3 regions of the Anoxybacillus sp. MB8 genome follow, and region 3 is predicted to be linked to each of the others. Evidence: predicted binding sites of a transcription regulator. Region 3 holds the regulator's gene; each other region holds the start of a gene.
What was found. The regulator CtsR, encoded in region 3, represses protease genes until heat stress. The targets are predictions, from matches to a motif close to ATGGTCAATAAAGGTCAAACA.
Positions count from the first base shown of each region.

Region 1: EKC99_RS01600 (ATP-dependent Clp protease ATP-binding subunit) is a predicted target of CtsR. The motif match lies at 2,379-2,399, and genes of this name have one in related genera.
Region 2: clpP (ATP-dependent Clp endopeptidase proteolytic subunit ClpP) is a predicted target of CtsR. The motif match lies at 4,579-4,599, and genes of this name have one in related genera.

Region 1 is NZ_RXXX01000002.1:115,740-123,894, forward strand. It holds gene EKC99_RS01585 (response regulator transcription factor) at 1-29, shown strand, start outside; gene EKC99_RS01590 (sensor histidine kinase) at 16-1,422, shown strand; gene EKC99_RS01595 (methyl-accepting chemotaxis protein) at 1,458-2,312, shown strand; gene EKC99_RS01600 (ATP-dependent Clp protease ATP-binding subunit) at 2,455-4,542, shown strand; gene EKC99_RS01605 (TetR/AcrR family transcriptional regulator) at 4,555-5,202, opposite strand; gene EKC99_RS01610 (ABC transporter permease) at 5,210-6,244, opposite strand; gene EKC99_RS01615 (ABC transporter ATP-binding protein) at 6,241-6,957, opposite strand; lysine riboswitch at 7,119-7,297, shown strand; gene EKC99_RS01620 (amino acid permease) at 7,431-8,155, shown strand, end outside.
Region 2 is NZ_RXXX01000038.1:4,981-13,135, forward strand. It holds gene EKC99_RS12055 (phosphoglycerate kinase) at 1-288, opposite strand, end outside; gene gap (type I glyceraldehyde-3-phosphate dehydrogenase) at 405-1,412, opposite strand; gene EKC99_RS12065 (sugar-binding transcriptional regulator) at 1,451-2,482, opposite strand; gene EKC99_RS12070 (glutaredoxin family protein) at 2,627-2,851, opposite strand; gene rpoN (RNA polymerase factor sigma-54) at 2,864-4,141, opposite strand; tRNA gene EKC99_RS12080 (tRNA-Arg) at 4,366-4,437, opposite strand; gene clpP (ATP-dependent Clp endopeptidase proteolytic subunit ClpP) at 4,606-5,244, shown strand; gene EKC99_RS12090 (HPr family phosphocarrier protein) at 5,272-5,529, opposite strand; gene whiA (DNA-binding protein WhiA) at 5,549-6,511, opposite strand; gene EKC99_RS12100 (gluconeogenesis factor YvcK family protein) at 6,524-7,489, opposite strand; gene rapZ (RNase adapter RapZ) at 7,486-8,155, opposite strand, start outside.
Region 3 is NZ_RXXX01000015.1:5-8,159, forward strand. It holds partial or broken rRNA gene EKC99_RS07105 (23S ribosomal RNA) at 1-124, shown strand, start outside; rRNA gene rrf (5S ribosomal RNA) at 221-337, shown strand; gene EKC99_RS07115 (CtsR family transcriptional regulator) at 508-969, shown strand; gene mcsA (protein-arginine kinase activator protein McsA) at 984-1,526, shown strand; gene mcsB (protein-arginine kinase McsB) at 1,528-2,592, shown strand; gene clpC (ATP-dependent protease ATP-binding subunit ClpC) at 2,613-5,045, shown strand; gene radA (DNA repair protein RadA) at 5,104-6,498, shown strand; gene EKC99_RS07140 (PIN/TRAM domain-containing protein) at 6,588-7,676, shown strand; gene ispD (2-C-methyl-D-erythritol 4-phosphate cytidylyltransferase) at 7,696-8,155, shown strand, end outside.

The sequences.
Region 1 (8,155 bases), on a different contig from region 3:
TGGGATATAAATTTGATGAAACGGTTTAATTCTCTTTCTCTACAACAAAAACTATGGCTCACGATTAGCGCTTTTTTAGTGCTTGCGGTGTTGCTTTTATATACGGTTGCTGTGTATATATATGAAAATATTTATATTTCACACGTCGAACAACGTTTATTGCAAGAAGGAATGAACATTGCGGAAAAATATGACGGCGGTGCGCTGACAGACTCGTTTCGCAACACCGTTTCCTTTATCAATGACATATCCGATACAGAAATTGTGCTCGTCAACAATCCGCGTGAATTAAGCGCCTGTTTGCCGTTTGAAGTCGATCATCACTCCGTCATTAGCGAAGCAGAACGGCAACAACTGCTTGCCGGGAAAACGGTAACGAAAAAAGGATATGAACAAACGTTTGACCGCCAAATCGTCGGCATCATCATTCCGCTATTAGACGAACATCGCCTCATGGGCATTTTATATTTGTACGTTCCGCTTGCATCCATTGAAGATGTGCTCGAGCGCATTCAAACGTTCGTCATGATCGGCGGTAGCCTTTTTTTATTCATTACGGTATTTGTCGGACGAAAAATTGCGATGCATTTCACAAAACCGTTGCAACATATGCAACAAGCGGCCTATCGCGTCTCACAAGGCGATTTTTCTGTCCATGTGGATGTCGAAACGGAAGATGAAATCGGACAATTAGCGAAGGCGTTCAATCAAATGGCGCATGCGCTCGCCAAAGAAGATGAGCGAAAAAAAGAATTTTTAGCGAACGTTTCCCACGAATTGCGCACGCCGTTAAGCTATGTGAAAGGATATAGCGAAGCGTTATTAGACGGGGTAGTGAAAGACGAAGAACAACAAAAAAAATATATGAAGCTCATTCACCGCGAGGCGAGCCGCATGCAACGTCTCGTGCGCGATTTGCTTGATTTGGCACAATTAGAAGGCACATATCCGCTCGTGCGCACCCCGTTTTCGATCGCACAGCTCATCGAAGAAACGATGGAAAAATACGAGCCGCTTTTACAAGAAAAACGCATTCACCTTTCCCTCGATGTCGACCATGACTTAGTCGTCGATGGCGACCCCGATCGCATCGAACAAGTGTTGCAAAACTTGCTTGATAATGCATTGCGCTACACCCCTTCTGGCGGCAACATGTCGTTATGTACCGTAAACAAACATCCGATGTGCGAGCTCGTCATTTCCGATTCGGGACAAGGAATGTCGAAACAAGACATCGAACGATTAGGCGAACGATTTTTCCGAACCGACCGCTCCCGCTCGCGCGAACATGGCGGCACAGGTCTTGGCATTGCGATCGTCAAGCAAATTGTAAAACTACACGGCGGATCAATTCGCTTTGAAAGCGAACAAGGAAAAGGAACGACTGTGTACGTTCAATTGCCGTTATATGATGAATCATAGTACAATAGATCTATCATATGTTTAGGAGGGATGACATGAAGTTACATACGATTCCGCTCGATTTAGAGCGCGTATTTGAATCGATGTGCCACTCATTTGCGATGATTTTATTTCGCCCAGATACAACAGTATTATGGGCAAACGATGTATTTCTTCAAGCGATGGGCTACACGGAGCAACAATTGCTCGGTTTATCCCACCGTCAATTTTGCCTTCCAGAATACGCAAACAGCTACGAGTATACACAATTTTGGAATCGCCTAAAAAACAAACAGCCGTTTTACGGCACGGTGCAACGCGTCACCCGACACGGCAAACATATATGGCTAGAAGCGCTCTATACTCCGGTGTTAGACGAACAAGGGCAATTGCAAGCGGTTTTTAAAATCGCCACCGATGTCACCGACCGGCAACAGACGTTAAATGAAGAGTTTGCTAGTTTACTTGAAGAAATGAACGCGAGCACGAGCGATATTCAACAAACGGCGCGCTTAATCAACAATCACGTGAAACAGTTGAGTGAAAAAGCGGAAAAAGTAAGCAAAAGCACAGAAGAAATTCAAGGCGTCATTTCGTTCGTGAAAGACATCGCGATGCAATCGAATTTGCTCGGATTAAACGCCGCTATCGAAGCGGCTCGCGCTGGCGAACACGGACGTGGCTTTGCGATCGTCGCAGAAGAAGTACGCAAAATGGCAGAAAAAAGCAAACATTCCGCCGAAGATATTTCCGAACAGCTGAATCATATTACAAACTCAGTGTTAGAGATGGTTCATATGCTTCAAGAAGTGGCGGAAAAAATAAACGATAGCGCCGAAGCAATCGACGAACTTCACCAAGTACAACAACATATGGTCAAAATTACAGACAAACTGACGAAGCTTTTATAACTGCCCATCGCGGCAGTTTTTTTTCGTCACGAAAAAAATTTTTATTTTTTTTTAAAAAAGGTCTTGAAAGTCAAAAAAGGTCAAATTATAATAAAGTCAGAAAGGTCAAATATAGTCAAAGTCAAAAAGGAGGTTGGTGCCTATGATGTGCCAAGTATGTAAACAAAATGAAGCAAACATCTTTTTACATGTGCAAGTAAACAACGACAAACAACAATTACACCTTTGCGAGGCGTGCTATGAAAAACAAAAACAACAATTAAAAGTGCCAGCAGGATTCCACTTCGATCGTTTTGATCAATTGTTCTCCGACTTCTTCGCACCGCTTGCTGAACGAACAGTTTCCCACGCCCAACAACAAGAACAACAACCGAAACGAAACGGATTGCTTGACCAATTCGGTCGCAACTTAACGCAATTAGCGAAAGCAGGACTAATCGATCCTGTCATCGGACGCGATAAAGAAATTGAACGCGTCATTGAAATTTTAAATCGTCGCAATAAAAACAATCCGGTGTTAATCGGTGAACCGGGCGTTGGTAAAACGGCGATCGTCGAAGGATTAGCGCTTAAAATCGTTGAAGGATCTGTTCCATCGAAACTATTAAACAAAGAAGTGTACGTGCTCGATGTCGCTTCCTTAGTCGCAAACACAGGCATTCGCGGTCAATTTGAAGAGCGAATGAAACAATTAATTGCTGAATTACAGCAACGGAAAAACGTCATTTTATTCATCGATGAAATTCATTTACTTGTCGGTGCCGGATCGGCAGAAGGCTCAATGGACGCAAGCAACATATTAAAACCGACGCTTGCCCGCGGAGAATTGCAAATCATCGGCGCAACAACGTTAAAAGAATATCGTCAAATCGAAAAAGACGCTGCGCTTGAACGTCGCTTCCAACCGGTCATCGTTCACGAACCGACAATCGAACAAGCGATTGATATTTTAAAAGGCATTCAGCCAAAATATGAACAATTCCATCAAGTCAAATATACAGATGAAGCGATTCACGCATGCGTCACTTTGTCGCATCGCTACATTCAAGACCGCTTCCTTCCTGATAAAGCGATTGACTTGTTAGACGAAGCGGGTTCAAAAGTGAGCTTAAAAGCGACACCGACAAATAAAGAAGCCATCGAACAACGTCTCGAACAATTAAGAAAAGAAAAAGAAAAAGCGGCGCAAGAAGAAAATTACGAACTCGCTGCCAAATTGCGCACCGAAGAATTGCAACTTGAAAAACAATTACAACAAAACGGACAAGCTGAGCAACCGGTAGTAGACGTCATGCACATTCAACAAATCATTGAAGAAAAAACAGGCATCCCAGTCGGCAAACTACAAGCTGATGAACAAGCAAAAATGAAACATTTAGAAGAAAACTTAGCGAAAAAAGTCATCGGTCAAGAAGAAGCCGTGAAAAAAATCGCAAAAGCGATTCGCAGAAGCCGCGCTGGCTTAAAAGCGAAAAACCGTCCGATCGGTTCGTTCTTATTCGTCGGTCCGACTGGCGTCGGTAAAACAGAATTGTCGAAGACGCTTGCTGAACAATTGTTCGGCTCTAAAGATGCGATGATTCGCTTAGACATGAGCGAATATATGGAAAAACATGCGGTCGCCAAACTCATCGGTGCACCTCCTGGCTACATTGGCCATGAAGAAGCCGGTCAATTAACGGAAAAAGTGCGCCGCAACCCTTACAGCATCATCTTGCTTGATGAAATGGAAAAAGCGCATCCAGACGTGCAACATATGTTCTTGCAAATTTTAGAAGACGGTCGTTTAACAGATAGCCAAGGTCGTACCGTCAGCTTTAAAGATACAGTCATCATTATGACATCAAACGCAGGGACGAATGTCGAAGGCGACTTGCTTCAACGTCTCAGCCTATACTTCAAACCGGAATTTTTAAACCGTCTCGATGCCATTATCGAATTTAAACCGCTTGAAAAAGCGCACATGTTGCAAATCGTTGACCTCATGTTCGCTGAATTGCAACGCACGCTTTCTGAACAACAGATAACCGTTACAATGAGCGACAAAGCGAAAGAAAAATTAGCTGACCTTGGTTATCATCCGACATTTGGCGCTCGTCCACTCCGCCGCGTCATGCAAGAACATGTCGAAGACCAAATTGCCGACGTGTTGCTTGATGAAGAACATGTTCGTACAATCCACATTGATGTAGAAGACGATCGCATCGTTGTGAAACATGAAAAAGCCTAATCCGCACATGGATTAGGCTTTTAGTCCATTCATCAAAAACTGAATCGTCCGCTCCATCTCCTGTTCATCATCCCACGGACCGTCGGGCATGAGAAGAAAACGAGTGAATAAAAACCCTGCGATTGTCGTAATCGTCAAGCGAATAATCGTCTCCGGCGGAAGTGGAACAAGCTCCCCTTTTTGTTGAAAATGCTCGACAATTTGTTTAAACTTTTCGTACACATGATTGATAAAAATTGTTTGAAACTGCGCTTTAATGTCATCGTGAAATGACATTTCCTGCCATAATATACGAATCGCAGGCAAATACGTTTTCACAAATTCATACCGATTTTGAAAAACGGCGCGCACAAACTGCTCATAATGTTCATATTCGTTTTCAAATACGTCTTTCACAAACTTTTTCGCTAAAAACGGCGCAACCGATTGAAATAACGTCGGTTTAACGATCGCCAACAACAAATCTTTTTTCGTTTTATAATGACGAAAAATCGTTCCTTCCGCTACCCCTGCCCGCTTCGCAATTTCGCTCGTCGACGTCGCGGCGTATCCTTTTTCTGCAAACATGTCAATGGCCGCTTGTAAAATATTGATTTGTTTTTCGCTTAACTGTTGTCCATCGACGTTTAATAAATGAAACAACTGTTGCCGTTCGTCCATCATACCCTCACAACTTTCGATATTTCTTTAATGCTAATACATTTAATATCATAAATAAAAGAGAAAAACTAATCAAAACGTATACGTCGAAGGCGATTGCTTCAAACCCTTTTCCGCGAATCATAATTTCTCTTAACGCATCTGCCCCGTAATATAACGGCATGGCGAAGCTAACAGAACGAAGCCACGGCTCCATCGTTTCTAAATGAAATAGCCCTGAGAAAAAAACTTGTGGAACGACGACGAGCGGAATAAATTGAATCATTTGCAATTCGTTGTTCGCAAATGCCGATAATAACGTTCCTAACGTGAGCGCCGTCATCGCCAATAAAAACGTAATGAGCAGCACATACGAAAACGACCCTTCCATCATCATGTCTAAGACGTGAATCGCAAACAAAGAAATCAGGCTTGCTTGAATCGTCGTAAATATGCCAAAGCCGATGACGTAACCGATCACAATTTCCCATCGTTTTAACGGCGTCGCTAACAAACGCTCAAGCGTGCCGCTCGTCCGCTCGCGCAAAAACGACACCCCTGCAATTAAAAAGACGAAAAAGAAAATGAAAAAGCCGATTAATACCGGACCGAAATTGTCAAATAACGCCATGTTTTCTGAGCCGTGCATATATACCGTGTCGATCGCAAATGGTTGTTTCGTCGGCGGCATAAGCTTTTGTGCTGCTTTTTGCACCGTCATGAGCAGCACCGTTTTGCTGATAGATGGATCGCTTCCTTCAAGCGTCAGACGGAAAGCGGTTTCCTTCATTTCAATGAACGCGTCAATTTGTTGCTCATCTAGTTCGTCCATCGCCTTCGCTTTTGTCATCGTCGTCACATGCGCATCTGCTTGTTTTAATGCGTCTTGCAACGGCTGTGGCACGTTTGCATCAACCGCGATATGCGGTTCATATTGTTCTCCGTTAAACACTAAGTCCATTAAAAACAATACAAACATCGGTGCAACAATCATTAACGCAACCGTTCGTTTATCGCGAAAAAACTGACGAATAATGCGAACGACAATCGCTTGAATTCTCATGCATATGCCCCCCCAAAATGTAAAAATGCTCGTTCTAACGTCGTTGTGCCTGTTTGTTTCTTTAATTCGTCTGGACTGCCGACGGCAATCAACCGTCCATCGCGAATCATCGCCAACCGCATACATTTTTCTGCTTCATCCATGACGTGCGTCGTCACAACGATCGTCGTGCCGCGTTGACGAATGCGTTCAAGTTCTTCCCAAATCGCTTGCCGAAGAAGCGGATCGATCCCGACGGTCGGCTCGTCTAAAATTAGTACTTCCGGTTCATGAAGAAGCGCGGCCGCTAGCGAAAGACGGCGTTTCATTCCGCCAGAATATTGATGAACCGCTTTTTTCCTATCGTCCGTTAAATTGACAAGCTGCAACACTTCTTCGATGCGCTCTTTTTTCTTCTTCCCTTTTAGTCCATAAATCGAGGCGAAAAAGTCTAAATTTTCAAGTGCCGTTAACTCCCCGTATAGCGCATCGGATTGTGCCATAAATCCGAGGCGCGCCATCGTTTGCAAATTCGGCATGCGCGCACCGAGTACATGAATCGTCCCTTCTGTCGCCATATCGATGCCTGCGATCATTTTGACGAGCGTCGTTTTCCCCGCCCCAGATGGACCGAGGATGCCGAAAATTTCTCCTTCATTTACTTCTAGTGACACGTCATGAATGACTTCTTTTTTATGAAACTGTTTACTTACGCGTTGCAATTGAATCGCCATCATGTTCCCTCGCTTTCATTAAAGTGAGTGAGTACTCACTTTAATTATATACGTTCCATTTCCTTCTTGTACATATGTGCGAAAAATTTTTCATTGACGAAACGAAAAGATTTTTGTACGATAGTAACGTCAATTTCATACGAAATCTTTCTCGTCAACTAAGATGAGATAGAGGTCGCGGCAAATAATAGTAGTTTCATGGAGGCGCAGAGACGTCGAGGAAGTGAGATGAAAGGATTTGTCGCCGAAGTTTATAGCGTGCTCTGGCGCTATAAGCTGGGTCTGTTGCCGAATAGGTGCAGGACTGTCATCGCGCATGCGGTGGAGAGCTATCGATCTTAAGTTTGATGCGGATGTGTCATATATTGTGCACCCGTTGAAAACTTAGGGTGCACTTTTTTATTTGAAAAAGTGCACGACAACAGCGCTCTACCGTATGCACCGTATATTTTATGAACGAAAGGATGAAAAACATGAAACAACAAAAACTCGGCTTTTGGGTATTGACAGCGCTCGTTGTCGGTAACATGGTCGGATCTGGTATTTTTATGCTTCCTCGTTCGCTTGCGGAAGCCGCAAGCCCTGCTGGCGTGTTGCTCGGATGGCTGTTGACGGGTGCTGGGGTGTTAATGATTGCGATTATTTTTGGTAACTTAGCGATTCGAAAACCAGAATTAAATGGCGGACCGCAAATTTATGCGAAAGAGCTGTTTCCAAAAGGCTCAAATGCGTCGATTTTATCCGGCTTTATGTCATCTTGGGGTTATTGGATCGGAAACGTTGCTGGAAACGTCGCCATCATTACGACGTTTGCTAGTTACTTATCAACGTTTTTCCCTGTTTTAACGAGCGAACATGTCGTCTTTTCCGCTGGTTCATTGACGTTAAAACTTGGAAATTTACTGACGTTTCTCGTTTGTACGGCACTTTTATGGGTGATGCATGCGATTATTTTACAAGGAGCCGAAAACGCTGGAAAATTAAATTTCGTCGCAACAGCAACGAAAGTGCTCGGCTTTTTCTTATTCATTGTGATCGGATTGTTCGCCTTTGAAAAAAGCTATATCCAACCGTTTGTTGCTCCGCGTTACGATGAAGCAGGGCATACGCTCGGTCTTCTTTCGCAAATTAACAACGTCGCATTAAGCACGCTTTGGGCGTTTATCGGTATTGAATCGGCGATCGTCTTTGCTTCGCG
Region 2 (8,155 bases), on a different contig from region 3:
GCCATACGCTTCATCCGTTTTTACGACGCGCTTGCCAAGCAGTTCGCTCAAACGTTCTGCCACAGCATTTAAACGCATTTCTTCAACAACTTTCCCTTTCGGACGGCCGAGATGGCTTGCTAAAATGACTTTTGCTCCTTGCTCCATCAAATATTGAATGGTTGGAAGCGCGGCGCGAATACGCGTATCGTCAGTAACGACACCGTTTTGCATTGGCACGTTAAAGTCGACGCGACAAAAGACACGTTTCCCTTTCACATCAATGTCACGAACTGTTTTTTTGTTCATGGAAAGGCCTCCTTATTCGTGTGGTACATAGAAAGGGAGTGGGGATGATCCCCGCTCCCCTTCTCGGTATTTCCAACTATTTATTATAAACCGTTTTGGGCAAACAATCCAAAAAATTATAAGCCTTTTGACGCAATGTATGCAGCAAGGTCAACAACGCGGTGAGAGTATCCTGTTTCGTTATCGTACCAAGAAAGAACTTTCACCATGCGACCTTCCATAACCATTGTTGAAAGTGCATCGATTGTTGAAGAAGCTGTTGAGCCGTTGTAGTCACGAGAAACAAGTGGCTCTTCGCTGTAAGCAAGAATACCTTTTAATTCACCTTCTGCCGCCGCTTTTAATGCTGCATTTACTTCTTCAACTGTTACTTCTTTTTCGAGTTCAGCAACAAGGTCAACAACAGAAACGTTTGGTGTTGGTACGCGCATTGCCATACCGTTTAATTTTCCTTTTAATTCAGGCAATACAAGTGCTACGGCTTTCGCTGCACCTGTTGATGTTGGAATGATTGATTCCGCCGCTGCACGCGCACGACGCAAGTCTTTATGTGGTAAGTCAAGAATTTGTTGGTCGTTTGTATATGCGTGAACAGTTGTCATCATTCCGCGGATAATACCGAATTTTTCATGCAATACTTTTGCAAATGGCGCTAAGCAGTTTGTTGTACAAGATGCGTTTGAAATCACATGATGGTTTGCTGGGTCATATTTGTCTTGGTTTACACCCATTACGATTGTAATGTCTTCGTTTGTTGCTGGTGCAGAAATGATTACTTTTTTCGCACCTGCTTCTAAATGTTTCGCTGCATCTTCGCGTTTTGTGAAGCGTCCTGTTGATTCAACAACGATATCAACACCAAGATCGCCCCATCCTAAGTTTGCTGGGTCGCGTTCTGCTTTTACGATAATTTCTTTTCCGTTTACAACGATGTTATTGCCGTTTACAGACACTTCTGCATCTAATGTGCCGTGAACAGAGTCGTATTTTAAAAGATGTGCTAACGTTTTTGCATCTGTTAAGTCGTTTACTGCTACTACTTCAATTTCAGGATTTTTTAATGCTGCGCGGAATACGTTGCGGCCGATACGACCAAAACCGTTAATACCAATTTTTACTGCCATCGTTTTTGTCCTCCTTTGGAATTGTAAGGATATATATTTTAGAGGGATGAATCATCCCGTACTAACTGTTTTGCTGCACCTTCATCTGTAATTAAGATGCACCGATTCGCCTGTTTTATATACGCTTGAATTGCTTTTGCTTTCGAAGCTCCTCCTGCAACCGCGATCACGCAAGGAACGTGGCGTACATCTTCGAGCTGAATGCCAACTGTATTTACTTTATGCACGACGTCTCCGTGCTGATTAAAGTAATACCCAAACGCTTCCGCCACCGCTTCGTTTTGTTCAATTTTTTTCATTTCTTCTGGCGGCGTTTTTCTTCGTTCCGCCATCGTTTTCGCATCGCCAATTCCGTGAATGACGATCGTTGATGATTTAATTAATTCTAGTACTTCTCGAATCGCAGGTTCTTCAATAATCGATTGATACGTTTCAGCACTTAGCTGGTCAGGAACATGTAACAAACGATAATGCCCCATCGCTTTTTCAGCCATGCGCGCACAAATCGTGTTCGCTTGATTTGTTACATCTTCTCCAAGTCCTCCGCGCGCTGGAACGAATAACACATCGCGGTATTTTAGGTCGGGTGTCATCATTTCGGCAACAGCAGCAAGGGTTGTTCCACCCGTCACCGCAACAATGTCATTCCCTTTTAGCGAATGTTTTATTCGTGAGACACAAGCTCTTCCCATTTCTCTTTTCACCCAAGGAGACTGGTCGCTATCGCCAGCAACGACAATGACGTCTTCGACAGGAAGCTTCTTTTTTATTTTTCTTTCTAATTCTTTCAGCCCTAATACTTCTCGCATCATATCTTCTAGTTGCATGAGCACATCATTTCCTTCAGCTGTAATGCTCATGCCTGCAGCTGTAATATCAAGTAAATGTTGCTCTTTTAAAAACTGCACTTCCGAACGTAAAACGCGCTCGCTAATGCCTAAGTTGAGCGACAACGTTCGTCGTCCGATCGGTTGCATTAACCGAATGTGCTGCAAAATTTCATATCGCTTTTGCATAATCGCGAGAAGATCAGGCAACAATTTTCGTTGAACATCAATCCATTGTCGCATGCTCTTTTCTTCCTTCTTTACTCTCTTTTTCTTTTATAGGACATTTTAAGTCCCACTATGACGTATTGTGTCCCACTTTGTGTAAAAAAATTCACCCCTGCTACAACTTCATTGTAACAGGAAGTGAGATATTGTTCAACTGCTTCATTTTTGTTGTAATCGCTTTCTTATGACATCTTTGTGAATGCGGCCATATGCAATCATCTCTCCATCGACTTCAATGACTGGAATGATAAGATGATACTGTTCAAGCAATTGCTCGTCTTTGTAAATATCGACTTCTTCCCATTCCACTTGTAGCTCACGAAGAATCGCTTTCGCCTCATCACAAAGACAGCAATTTTCTTTCGAATATACGATCACTTTCATGTTTTTCCCCTCTTACGCATATTGCTTTCGTTTCGAAGCTGGCGGAATGTGAAGCTGTTCGCGATATTTTGCAACTGTCCGCCGTGCAACACAAATATTGTAACGTTGTTCAAGTAAATCAGCAATGTTTTGGTCAGAAAGAGGTTTTTGGCTATTTTCTTGTTTAATGAGTTCAGCAATTAAACTTTTTACTTTTTCTTGCGACGCATCATCCACACCACTAGTGAAAAAGCGACGCATTTCAATTAACCCATGAGGTGTTTGCATATATTTATTTTTTACTGCGCGACTAACTGTCGATTCATGCATGTGTAATGAAGCAGCAACATCACGCATCGTGAGCGGTTTCATATGGAGTGAACCTTTTTCAAAATAATCGCGTTGCTTATCGATTAACTCGAGCGTAATTTTCTCCATCGTCGTCGCTCGTTGGGTTAAACACCGCTGAATCCACTGAAACTGCTGCCTTTTTTCTTCGATATATTTTCGAACATACGGATCGTCCGTCTGTACTTTCCGTTCATACGCTTCATTCCATACAACCGTTGGAACAATTTCTTCATTCATCGTCACCGTCCATGTTCCGTTATCGTATGACACGATGACATCCGGTACAATGTACGTCATTTGCTCATCATTATATAAACTTCCCGGACGTGGATGAAGCGTGCGAATGAGTTCCCATACTCGTTGTAAATCGCTTAATTCCACACCTAGTTTCGCTTTTATTTCTTTCCACTTTTTATTGACAAACGGTTCAAAATACTCCGTGACAATGGTCTCCGCTAACTCATCCCTTTCTGGAAGACGAATGAGTTGTAAATATAAACAATGTGACAAATTTTCCGCTCCTACTCCCGCTGGATCAAGTGAACGTAACATATGCAGAGCATTTGACACAACCGCTTCTTCCAATTGAAGATGGCAAGCCGCCTCCGCAATCGTCGTATGCAAATAACCCCATTCATCAAGCGAAGCAATGAAATAATCGAGCGCTTTTTTATGTTCACGAGATAGGCGCATCCCAACGAGTTGGGCATGCAAATGGGAAGAAAGCGAACGATTAAAAGCGCTTACATTCTCAATATAATTCATCCGATCTGTTTGTTCACGCCGCCTATGAGTCGTCCGTTTTCGCTCGCGTAGCTCGATAAATGGATTTTCAAGCGCTTGTTCGTGTAAAAGCGATTGCAATTCTACTGTCGAATATTGCAACAATTCAATCGCTTGGACAAGCTCTTTTGTCAACGCAACTTTTAGCTCTTGCCTTTGCGTTAATTGCATCTCCATTCATGCCATCCCCCTTCATCCTCATTTTATCATCTCGATCAGAAAGAGACGATAAAAACATATTGGATGTTTTTTCTACTATGCATATGCATCGAAGGCATGTTATCATTCTTATAGAACAAGCGAGCAAGCCTCGCAACATTCATCTATTCGTCCGGTGCGGCACACCGGACTTTATTTTTGTAAACAAAAACCCTGCTTGCGACGCAAGCAGGGTTTCGTAACGCCCTCGGCAGGATTCGAACCCACGCTAAGAGAACCGGAATCTCTCGTGCTATCCACTACACTACGAGGGCATAACAATAAATGCACTTACCATTATAGTGAAGAAGAAAAAAAAATGCAATAGCCATGACGTTTAAAATTTCGGAAAGCGGAAACGATGAAAGAAGGGATGATGAACAAAAAACGCGAATACATATAAGCAAAAGGGATTTCATTTGACCTTTATTGACCTTTTTTGTATGATAAAAGTACATAAAAAAAAAACGAATGATCGGAGGAGGAAGAGTATGAACTTAATTCCTACAGTTATTGAACAAACAAGCCGCGGGGAGCGCGCCTATGACATTTACTCCCGTTTATTAAAAGACCGCATTATTATTTTAGGAAGCCCGATTGACGATCATGTCGCCAACTCGATCGTTTCTCAGCTTTTATTTTTAGCAGCTGAAGATCCTGAGAAAGACATTTCTCTTTACATTAACAGCCCTGGTGGGTCGATTACAGCGGGCATGGCGATTTACGATACGATGCAATTTATTAAGCCAGACGTATCGACTATTTGTATCGGTATGGCGGCTTCTATGGGAGCGTTTTTACTTGCGGCAGGTGCCAAAGGAAAACGTTTCGCATTGCCAAATAGTGAAATTATGATTCATCAGCCGCTTGGTGGCGTGCAAGGTCAAGCGACAGAAATCGAAATTGCGGCAAAACGCATTTTATTCTTGCGCGATAAATTAAATCGTATTTTGTCTGAAAATACAGGGCAACCAATTGAAGTCATTGAGCGCGACACAGACCGCGACAACTTTATGACAGCAGAAAAAGCAAAAGAATACGGCTTAATTGACCGTGTATTGACACGCGTCGATGAAAAGTAAAACAAGGCGGCCATCCCGCCTTGTTTTTTATGATTCTTGTTCAACATATTGAACGAGCTTGTTTAACGCCTCTTGTTCATCGGATCCATTCGCATAAATCGTAATGACCGCCCCTGTATGAATCGCTAAACTCATGACACCCATAATGCTTTTCGCATTCACTTTTTTTCCATCTTTTTCGATATATACATCAGCTGAAAAGCGGTTCGCTTCTTGAACAAACAACGCGGCTGGACGCGCTTGCAGTCCTGTTTTTAAGCGTACTTCCACTTGTTTTTCTACCATTATGCATTCCTCCTATAGTTTACAAAGATTTATGAAAATCAATCGGCTGACCGGCGCGAAGCCGTTCCGCAATTTCATCTAATTTGCGCAGACGATGGTTAATGCCAGATTTACTAATTTTCCCTCCAGAAACCATTTCCCCGAGCTCTTTTAACGTTACATCTTGATATTCGATGCGCAATTTTGCAATTTCACGAAGTTTTTCAGGCAGTTGATCAAGGCCAATCGTTTCATCAATATAACGAATGTTTTCGACTTGACGTAACGCTGCGCCAATCGTTTTGTTTAAATTCGCTGTTTCACAATTGACAAGACGATTGACAGAATTACGCATATCGCGCACGATGCGCACATCTTCAAATCGCAATAACGCTTGGTGCGCGCCGATAATGCTCAAAAATTCCCCAATTTTCTCTGCTTCTTTTAAATACGTAATAAAACCTTTTTTTCGCTCGAGCGTGCGCGCATGTAAATGAAAATTCGTGTTCATCAGTTCACAAAGCGATTCGTTATGCTCACGATACAACGAAAAGATTTCTAAATGATAAGACGATGTTTCCGGATTGTTGACAGATCCCCCGGCTAAAAACGCGCCACGCAAATACGAGCGCTTACAACATTTTTTGTGCACAAGCTCTGGTGAAATGGAACGGACGAACGAGAATCCTTCTTCCATAATTTTTAAATCCGACAATAACTCATGCGTTCCTTCGACAACGCGGACAATATATACGTTATTTTTCTTTAGGCGCATCTTTTTACGAACAAGTAGTTCGACAACTACATCGTACCCTTTTTTTAGTAACGTATAAATTCGCCTTGCAATCGCAGCATTTTCTGTTTGAATATTTAATACTAAACGGCGATTGGAAAATGAAATGGAACCGTTCATTCGAATTAAGGCAGATAACTCTGCTTTTAAACAACACGTTTTTACTTCGATATTCGTCAATTCTTTTTTTGTTTCCGATGCAAACGACAACAATCTCACCTCCTATGAATATGTGCCGTGCGAAGGAGGTGCAAGAAGCGAAAGGAGCAACGCCGCTACTTTTTTTGTATCGTGACGCACCGTTCCATCTCGCTCATCAATGATCGCATCACAAATGACTTGTAAACCGAGCGCTTCTAACTTTGCCGTATCACAAACGACAGGCGCAGCCAATTCTTTTGCATATCGCTCCTTTGTTTCTGGCAAAATCGGCGCATCGTTTACAATGATTGCATCTAAAAATGCACACGCCATATGATCATACAGCGCTTTCACATGATCGCTCGCTGTATAGTTTAACGTTTCTCCCGCCTGAGTCATGACGTTGCATATATATACTTTTTTCGCTTTGGATTGACATACCTCTTCGCCAATTTTAGGAACGAGTAAGTTCGGTAAAATGCTTGTGTACAAACTCCCGGGACCGATGACGATTAAATCAGCTGTTCGCAATTCGGCAATCGTTTCATCTAGCGGTTCAATGTTTGCCGGAGTTAAAAATACACGCTTTATTTTCTTTCCGGAATACGGAATTTTCGACTCACCTGATACAATTGTCCCGTCTTCCATTTCCGCATGCAACACAACGCTTTCATTTGCTGCCGGCAACACTTTTCCACGCACATTTAATACTTTTCCCATTTCACGAACCGCGCGCACGAAATCGCCAGTAATTGACGTCATGGCCGCTAAAATTAAGTTGCCGAGCGAATGACCTGATAACCCATTTCCGTTTTCAAAGCGATGTTGAAATAATTCAATAATTAGCGGCTCCACATCTGAAAGAGCAGCAAGCACATTTCGAATATCTCCAGGTGGAGGCATATCGAGTTCATCGCGCAATCTTCCTGAACTGCCACCGTCGTCTGCAACAGTCACGATCGCTGTTAAGTCAACATTATATTGCTTTAACCCGCGAAGCAATACAGGAAGCCCCGTTCCTCCACCAATCACAACGATTTTTTTCATTGGTGCGTATCCTTTCTTTTCGCAATATCTCGATGTGACACGTGCGTTGTATATTCGTCTGCAAAATAACGCCCGATATACTCCGCTAACGTAACAGACCGATGCTGTCCGCCTGTGCATCCGATCGCAATTACCACTTGACTTTTCCCTTCTCGTTTATAGTGAGGGAGCATAAACGCCAGCAAATCTGTTATTTTTTCAATAAATTTTTGCGTTTCCGTCCATTTTAATACGTAAGATGATACTTCTTCATCTAATCCTGTTTTTGGCCGCATATGTTCAATATAATGCGGATTCGGTAAAAAACGAACATCAAAAACGAGATCGGCATCAATCGGTAGACCGTATTTAAACCCGAATGAAACAACATTGACAGAAAAAGTTGTCGTTGCTGGCGTTGCAAATGTTTGAACAATTTTTTCACGCAGCTCCCGCGGTTTTAAGTTAGACGTATCAATAATCATTTGTGCGCGCCCTTTTAATTCTTCAAGCAACTCGCGCTCCAACTTAATTCCTTCAAGCGGCAATCCGCTTGGCGCAAGGGGATGAGAACGGCGCGTTTCTTTATAACGGCTGACGAGCGTCGCATCGCTTGCATCTAAAAATAAAATTTGTGGAGTCACCCATGATGTTTCCGCTAAATCATCTAGCGCGGCAAAGAGACGG
Region 3 (8,155 bases):
GATGAGATTTCCCATCGCGTCAAGCGAGTAAGATCCCTTGAAGATGACAAGGTAGATAGGTCCGAGGTGGAAGCGTGGCGACACGTGTAGCTGACGGATACTAATCGATCGAGGACTTAACTAAACACACAAGAAAAGCGAAGAACGGTTCTTGACGTAGTCAAGAAAACATCTGAACTCCTGTTATCTAGTTTTGAAGGAATAATCCTTCATCATATTGCTCGGTGACGATGGCGGAGAGGTCACACCCGTTCCCATCCCGAACACGGAAGTTAAGCTCTCCAGCGCCGATGGTAGTTGGCGGGACACCGCCTGCGAGAGTAGGACGTTGCCGGGCAAAGAGAAGACCAAGACAAAAATTGTCTTGGTCTTTTTGTTTTATTGATTGAATGCAGTGGGTAAAATATATGAGAAGAAAAGAAGGGATTCTTGCATTTTTGCAGAATTCCGTATATATTAAAATTAAAGTCAAATATAGTCAAAGTCAACTGGCAGAGGAGGGATTATGTGAGGAATATCTCTGATGTCATTGAGCAATATTTAAAGCAAGTATTAAATATGAGCGGAAAAGATATCGTCGAGATTAAACGAAGTGAAATTGCGGATAAATTTCAGTGTGTTCCTTCGCAAATTAACTATGTCATTAATACACGTTTTACGTTAGAGAGAGGATACATTGTTGAAAGTAAACGCGGCGGTGGCGGTTATATTCGTATTATGAAAGTGAAAGCCCAAAATGCTTCTCAGCTCATTGACCATTTATTGTCCATCGTTCGCGACCGAATTAGTCAGACGAATGGAGAACATATTATTCAACGATTGTTAGATGAAAAGGTAATTTCGGAGCGGGAAGCGAATATGATGTTAAGCATTATTGATCGCGCAGTTTTATCTATTGACCTTCCTCATCGTGATGAACTGCGTGCCCGCATATTAAAAGCGATGCTGACATCGCTAAAGTATATGTAAAGAGGGTGAATCATTTGATATGTCAAGAATGCAATCAACGGCCAGCGACGCTTCATTTTACTAAAATTGTGAATGGGGAAAAAACAGAAATTCATCTTTGTGAACAATGTGCGCATGAAAAAGGTGAAATGTTTATGTTCCCTCATCAAGGCGCTTTTTCCATTAACAATTTAATTGCAGGATTATTAAATATGGATGCGTCATTAAAAGAACCAAAAGCGCCCTCTTTTCATAATGAGCATATATTACAATGCGAGCATTGCAAAATGACATATGCCCAATTTGTGAAAGTTGGTCGCTTTGGTTGTGCGAGTTGCTATGAGACGTTTCGTACCCATTTGCCACCTATTTTTCGAAGATTGCATGGCGGGCATGTAGCCCATGAAGGGAAAATTCCGAAGCGGGTCGGTGGGACATTATATGTTCGTAAACAAATTGGACAGTTAAAACAAATGTTACAGGAGCTTATTGCTAAAGAACAGTTCGAAAAAGCCGCTGAAGTGCGTGATCAAATTCGGGAGCTTGAGACAAAATTAAACGCAGAAGGGGGCGCTTGATATGAATGAATATGTATTTTTCCAACGCGCTCTCAGCCCATGGATGAACGAAGAAGGTCCAGACTCTGACATTGTATTAAGTAGTCGCATTCGTCTAGCGAGAAACATGAAACAATACTCGTTCCCGACCGTATTTACAAATGAAGAAGCGATGCAAATCGTTCAGTTATTTGAACAGTTATTTTCACAAAGACGTCTCGGTCATATCGGCCCCTTTTTCTTATTAAAAATGAATGAGTTACAATCGATTGAAAAGCGTGTGTTAGTCGAAAAACATTTGATTAGTCCTCATTTAGCTGAAGATTGTACATTTGGTGCATGTTTATTATCGGAACAAGAAGAAGCAAGCATTATGATCAATGAGGAAGATCATATTCGCATTCAATGTTTGTTTGCAGGTTTTCAATTAAAAGAAGCGTTAAAAATGGCTAACGCTTTAGACGACTGGATTGAACAACATGTCGACTATGCTTTTGATGAAAAATACGGATATTTAACTAGTTGCCCAACAAACGTCGGAACGGGATTACGTGCATCCGTTATGATGCATTTGCCAGGACTTGTATTAACACAACAAATAAATCAAGTAATTCCAGCTATTAATCAGCTTGGTTTAGTTGTTCGTGGCACGTATGGAGAAGGCAGTGAAGCATTAGGGAATATTTTTCAAATATCAAATCAAATTACATTAGGAAAAAGTGAAGAAGATATTGTCGAAGATTTAACAGGAGTTGTTCGTCAATTAATTGAACAAGAGCGAATGGCGCGTGAGGCATTAGTCAAAACTTCTAACATACAATTAGAAGATAGGGTATATCGTTCTTACGGTGTGTTAACGAATAGTCGAATCATCGGTTCAAAAGAAGCGGCACAATGTTTATCTGATGTACGATTAGGTATTGATTTAGGGTATATTACGAACGTGCCAAAAACCATTTTAACAGAGCTAATGATTTTGACGCAGCCCGGTTTCTTACAAAAATATGCAGGTGGTGCGTTGCGTCCGCAAGAGCGAGATGTTCGCCGTGCATCACTCATTCGTGAACGATTATACCAATGGAAGTAAATTAAAGGAGGTTGATAAGAATGATGTTCGGACGTTTTACAGAGCGAGCACAAAAAGTGTTAGCACTAGCACAAGAAGAAGCAGTTCGTTTGGGACATAACAATATTGGAACAGAGCACATTTTGCTTGGCTTAATTCGCGAAGGGGAAGGAATTGCAGCAAAAGCGCTTATGGCGCTTGGATTAGGACCAGATAAAATTCAAAAAGAAGTAGAATCACTCATTGGACGTGGAAACGAAGTAGGACAAACAATTCATTATACGCCTCGCGCAAAAAAAGTGATTGAGTTGTCTATGGATGAAGCTAGAAAGCTTGGACATTCGTACGTTGGAACAGAGCATATTTTACTTGGACTTATTCGTGAAGGAGAAGGTGTTGCTGCACGTGTTTTAAATAATTTAGGAGTAAGCCTAAATAAAGCTCGTCAGCAAGTGCTTCAATTATTAGGAAGCAATGAATCGGCATCAGGGCATCATGGGGGAACCACGCATGCGAACACGCCGACACTAGACAGTTTAGCACGTGATTTAACAGCGATTGCACGTGAAGGCGGTTTAGATCCTGTGATTGGAAGAAGTAAAGAAATTCAACGTGTCATTGAAGTGTTAAGTCGCCGGACGAAAAATAATCCTGTTTTAATCGGAGAGCCAGGTGTAGGGAAAACGGCTATTGCCGAAGGACTAGCTCAACAAATTGTCAATAACGAAGTGCCAGAGACGCTTCGCGATAAGCGTGTCATGACGCTTGATATGGGAACAGTTGTTGCAGGAACAAAATATCGTGGGGAATTTGAAGATCGTTTGAAAAAAGTAATGGATGAAATTCGCCAGGCTGGCAACATCATTTTGTTTATTGACGAATTGCATACGCTCATCGGAGCAGGCGGTGCGGAAGGGGCTATTGATGCATCAAATATTTTAAAACCTTCTCTTGCTCGCGGAGAATTACAATGCATCGGGGCAACAACATTAGATGAATACCGAAAATATATTGAAAAAGACGCAGCATTAGAAAGACGTTTCCAACCAATTCACGTTGGGGAACCAACGGTTGAGGAATCTATTCAAATTTTAAAAGGTTTGCGAGATCGTTACGAAGCTCACCATCGCGTTTCTATTTCAGATGAGGCAATTGAGCAGGCAGTAAAGCTTTCAGACCGCTATATTTCGGATCGATTTTTACCAGATAAAGCAATTGATTTAATTGACGAAGCTTGCTCGAAAGTACGCTTACGTTCGTTTACGACACCACCAAATTTAAAAGAGCTTGAACAAAAACTTGAGGAAATTCGCAAAGAAAAAGATGCAGCTGTGCAAAGTCAAGAGTTTGAAAAAGCAGCATCATTACGAGATGCAGAACAAAAATTGCGCGAACAACTTGAAGAAACAAAGCGGGCATGGAAAGAGAAACAAGGTCAAGAAAACTCTGAAGTGACTGTAGAAGATATTGCAGCTGTTGTATCAAGTTGGACGGGAATTCCGGTATCTAAATTAGCTCAAACAGAAACAGAACGATTATTAAAGTTAGAGGAAATTTTACATTCTCGTGTCATCGGGCAAGAAGAGGCAGTAAAAGCTGTTGCTAAAGCAGTTCGTCGTGCTCGTGCAGGATTAAAAGATCCAAAGCGTCCAATTGGCTCGTTTATTTTCCTTGGACCGACGGGTGTAGGAAAAACAGAGTTAGCGCGAGCGCTTGCTGAAGCGATGTTTGGCGATGAAGATGCGATGATTCGTATCGATATGTCTGAATATATGGAGAAACATTCGACATCACGTCTTGTCGGTTCACCTCCAGGATACGTCGGCTATGAAGAAGGGGGACAATTAACGGAAAAAGTTCGTCGCAAACCGTATTCTGTCATCTTATTAGATGAGATTGAAAAAGCGCATCCAGATGTATTTAACATTTTATTACAAGTGCTAGAAGATGGACGTTTAACGGATTCGAAAGGACGCACAGTTGATTTCCGCAATACGATCATTATTATGACATCAAACGTTGGTGCTGACGCTTTAAAAAGAAATAAATATGTCGGTTTTAATGTGCAAGACGAAAGCCAGCAATACAAAGATATGAAAGGGAAAGTGATGGACGAGTTGAAAAAGGCGTTCCGTCCGGAGTTTTTAAACCGAATTGATGAAATTATTGTTTTCCATTCACTTGAAAAGAAACATTTGAAGGAAATTGTTTCATTAATGGTTGAGCAATTGAAAAAACGCCTACAAGAACAACAAATCGATTTAGAATTAACGGATGCCGCAATTGAAAAATTAGCAGAAGAAGGTTACGATTTAGAGTACGGAGCGCGTCCATTGCGTCGAGCAATTCAAAAACATATTGAAGATCGTTTATCTGAAGAACTGTTAAAAGGAACGATTGGCAGCGGACAAAAAGTTGTTATGGACGTAAAAGATGGTCAGTTTGTTGTGTTAACAACAGAGACAGTAAAATAACGAAAACAAGGTATGCTTACACGCATACCTTGTTTTTCATAATGAAAGGAATGGAGTAATGGTTAAGCGGAAAACGAAATTCGTTTGTCAACATTGTGGATATGAAACAGCGAAGTGGATGGGAAAATGTCCAGGTTGTCATTCATGGAACGCAATGGTCGAAGAAACGGAAATAGTAAAACCACATAACCGTGCGCTATTTGTGCATACAGAAGGGGTAGCAACCAAGCCTGTATCAATTACGACGGTAGAAACAACACAAGAACCGAGAATCGACACGAAGTTTACAGAGTTTAATCGCGTGCTCGGGGGCGGAATTGTTCGAGGTTCCCTTGTTTTAATTGGCGGAGATCCTGGTATTGGAAAATCAACATTATTGCTGCAAGTTTGTGCTCAACTCGCAAACGACGGCCATCCTGTATTATATATTTCCGGGGAAGAATCAGTAAAACAAACGAAGTTGCGCGCTGAGCGGTTACATGTAACTGCTGAACATTTATATGTTTTGTCTGAAACAAATTTAGAGCATATTATTCAAACTGTTGATGAAATGAAACCATCGTTCGTTGTCATCGACTCGATTCAGACGATATATCGTTCAGAGATTACATCAGCGCCAGGGAGCGTTTCACAAGTTCGTGAATGTACAGCAGAGCTGATGCGAATAGCTAAAACGAAAGGTATTGCGATTTTCATTGTCGGACATGTCACGAAAGAAGGAGCGCTTGCAGGTCCGCGTATTCTTGAACATATGGTAGATACCGTATTATATTTTGAGGGCGAACGCCATCATACGTACCGCATTTTACGAGCGGTGAAAAATCGATTTGGTTCCACAAATGAAATCGGTATTTTCGAAATGAAAGAAATAGGGCTTACAGAAGTCAAAAACCCATCAGAAATTTTTTTAGAAGAGCGTTCGAAAGGTGCTTCAGGGTCAACGGTTGTCGCTTCTATGGAAGGGACGAGACCTGTGTTAGTGGAAATTCAAGCATTAGTATCGCCGACTAGTTTCGGAACGCCACGTCGAATGGCAACAGGAATAGATCATAATCGTGTATCTTTACTAATGGCGGTGCTTGAAAAAAGGGTCGGCCTACTTCTTCAAAACCAGGATGCTTATTTAAAAGTGGCTGGTGGAATTAAGTTAGATGAACCTGCGATTGACTTAGCCATTGTGGTAAGCATTGCATCTAGTTTTCGTGATCAACCAACAAACCATACGGACGTTGTGATCGGAGAAGTCGGATTGACAGGTGAAGTACGTCGTGTATCCCGCATTGAACAGCGTGTGCAAGAAGCTGCTAAACTTGGCTTTCAGCGTATCATTATTCCGAAAAGCAACATCGGTGGCTGGAACGTTCCAAAAGGTGTTGAAGTCATTGGAGTAACTAATGTAGAAGAAGCGCTATATTACGCATTAGGAGAAGGGAAAAATCGTCCAATATTTTAACAAAACCATTAAAAAATGATTAAAAATGATGTTCAGATTGGTTTCAAACATTGGAAACTGTTTATAATGTAATAGAGGAGGTGAAAAGCGTGTTAAAACGAATTGTGCAAGCATCTTTTTTCATTACTGGGGGAATGTTAGGAATTATTTTCTTTCCTACTTTGTTAAAACTATTGCATCTAAACGATCTTCCTTATGTCGATAGCCCATATGTAGCCGCCCCAGTTGGTGCGATCATCGTATTCCTTCTCACGTTTTGGTTAGTCGATCATGTGGTTGGACTTATTCATTGGATGGAAGAAACGTTAGTTAAAGCACCTGTAACAGACTTACTATTCGGGAGTCTCGGTTTAATTTTCGGATTGATTGTAGCCTTTTTAGTCGTTATTCCATTAAACTCTATTCAAATTCCGCTTGTTAATACGATATTGCCGATTTTTCTTACGCTATTGTTAGGTTACTTAGGATTTCAAGTTGGATTTAAAAAACGCGATGAACTAATGAACCTATTTTCTTTACCGAATCGAAGTGGAAAGAAAAAAGGTAGCGAGGAAGAAGAAAAAAAGGGGAAATCGCTAAAAATTTTAGATACGAGTGTCATCATTGACGGTCGTATTGCAGATATTTGTCAAACGGGCTTTTTGGAAGGGACGATTGTCATTCCGCGGTTTGTTCTTGAAGAATTGCAACATATCGCTGACTCTTCCGATGCTTTAAAGAGAAATCGTGGACGGAGAGGACTAGATATTTTAAACCGCATTCAAAAAGAGTTAGCAATTAACGTGGAAATATATGAGGGCGATTTTGAAGGAATCCAAGAAGTCGACAGCAAGCTTGTAAAATTGGCTCAATTGACATCAGGCGTTGTCGTGACAAATGACTTTAATTTAAATAAAGTATGCGAGTTGCAAAATGTTCCCGTACTAAATATTAACGACTTAGCGAACGCAGTAAAACCGATCGTTCTTCCAGGGGAAGAATTAAATGTTCACGTCATTAAAGATGGGAAAGAACAAAATCAAGGTGTTGCTTATTTAGATGATGGGACGATGATCGTTGTAGAGGACGGAAAAGACTACATCGGAAAACGAGTCGATGTGCTTGTGACGAGCGTCTTACAAACTTCGGCTGGAAGAATGATTTTTGCTAAATTAAAATTACTTGAAAAAGCATTATGAGCTGTTAGGAGATAGGAAAATGAATTACCATGTCGTTATACCGGCAGCTGGCCGAGGAAAACGAATGAATGCAGGAATAAACAAACAGTTTATTGAGCTTGAAGGAATACCTGTTATTATTCATACGTTACGTGTATTTGAAAGAGATAATTTATGTCAAGGTATTGTTTTAGTTATTAACGATCAAGAACGTGAGCAATTTGTTCATATGCTTCATCGCTTTGAAATAAAAAAAGTAAACGCCCTCGTTTCAGGAGGGGAAGAAAGACAACAGAGCGTCTACAACGGGTTAAAAGCGGTAAATGATGGTCATATTGTGCTCATCCATGATGGTGCTCGTCCGTTTGTAACAATCAAAAAAATTCATGAGCTTGTTCAGGCAACAAAAGGGACGGGAGCAGCTGTACTTGCTGTTCCTGTCAAGGATACGATGAAACAGGTGATCGATGGCCATATTGAAAAAACGGTCGATCGATCGA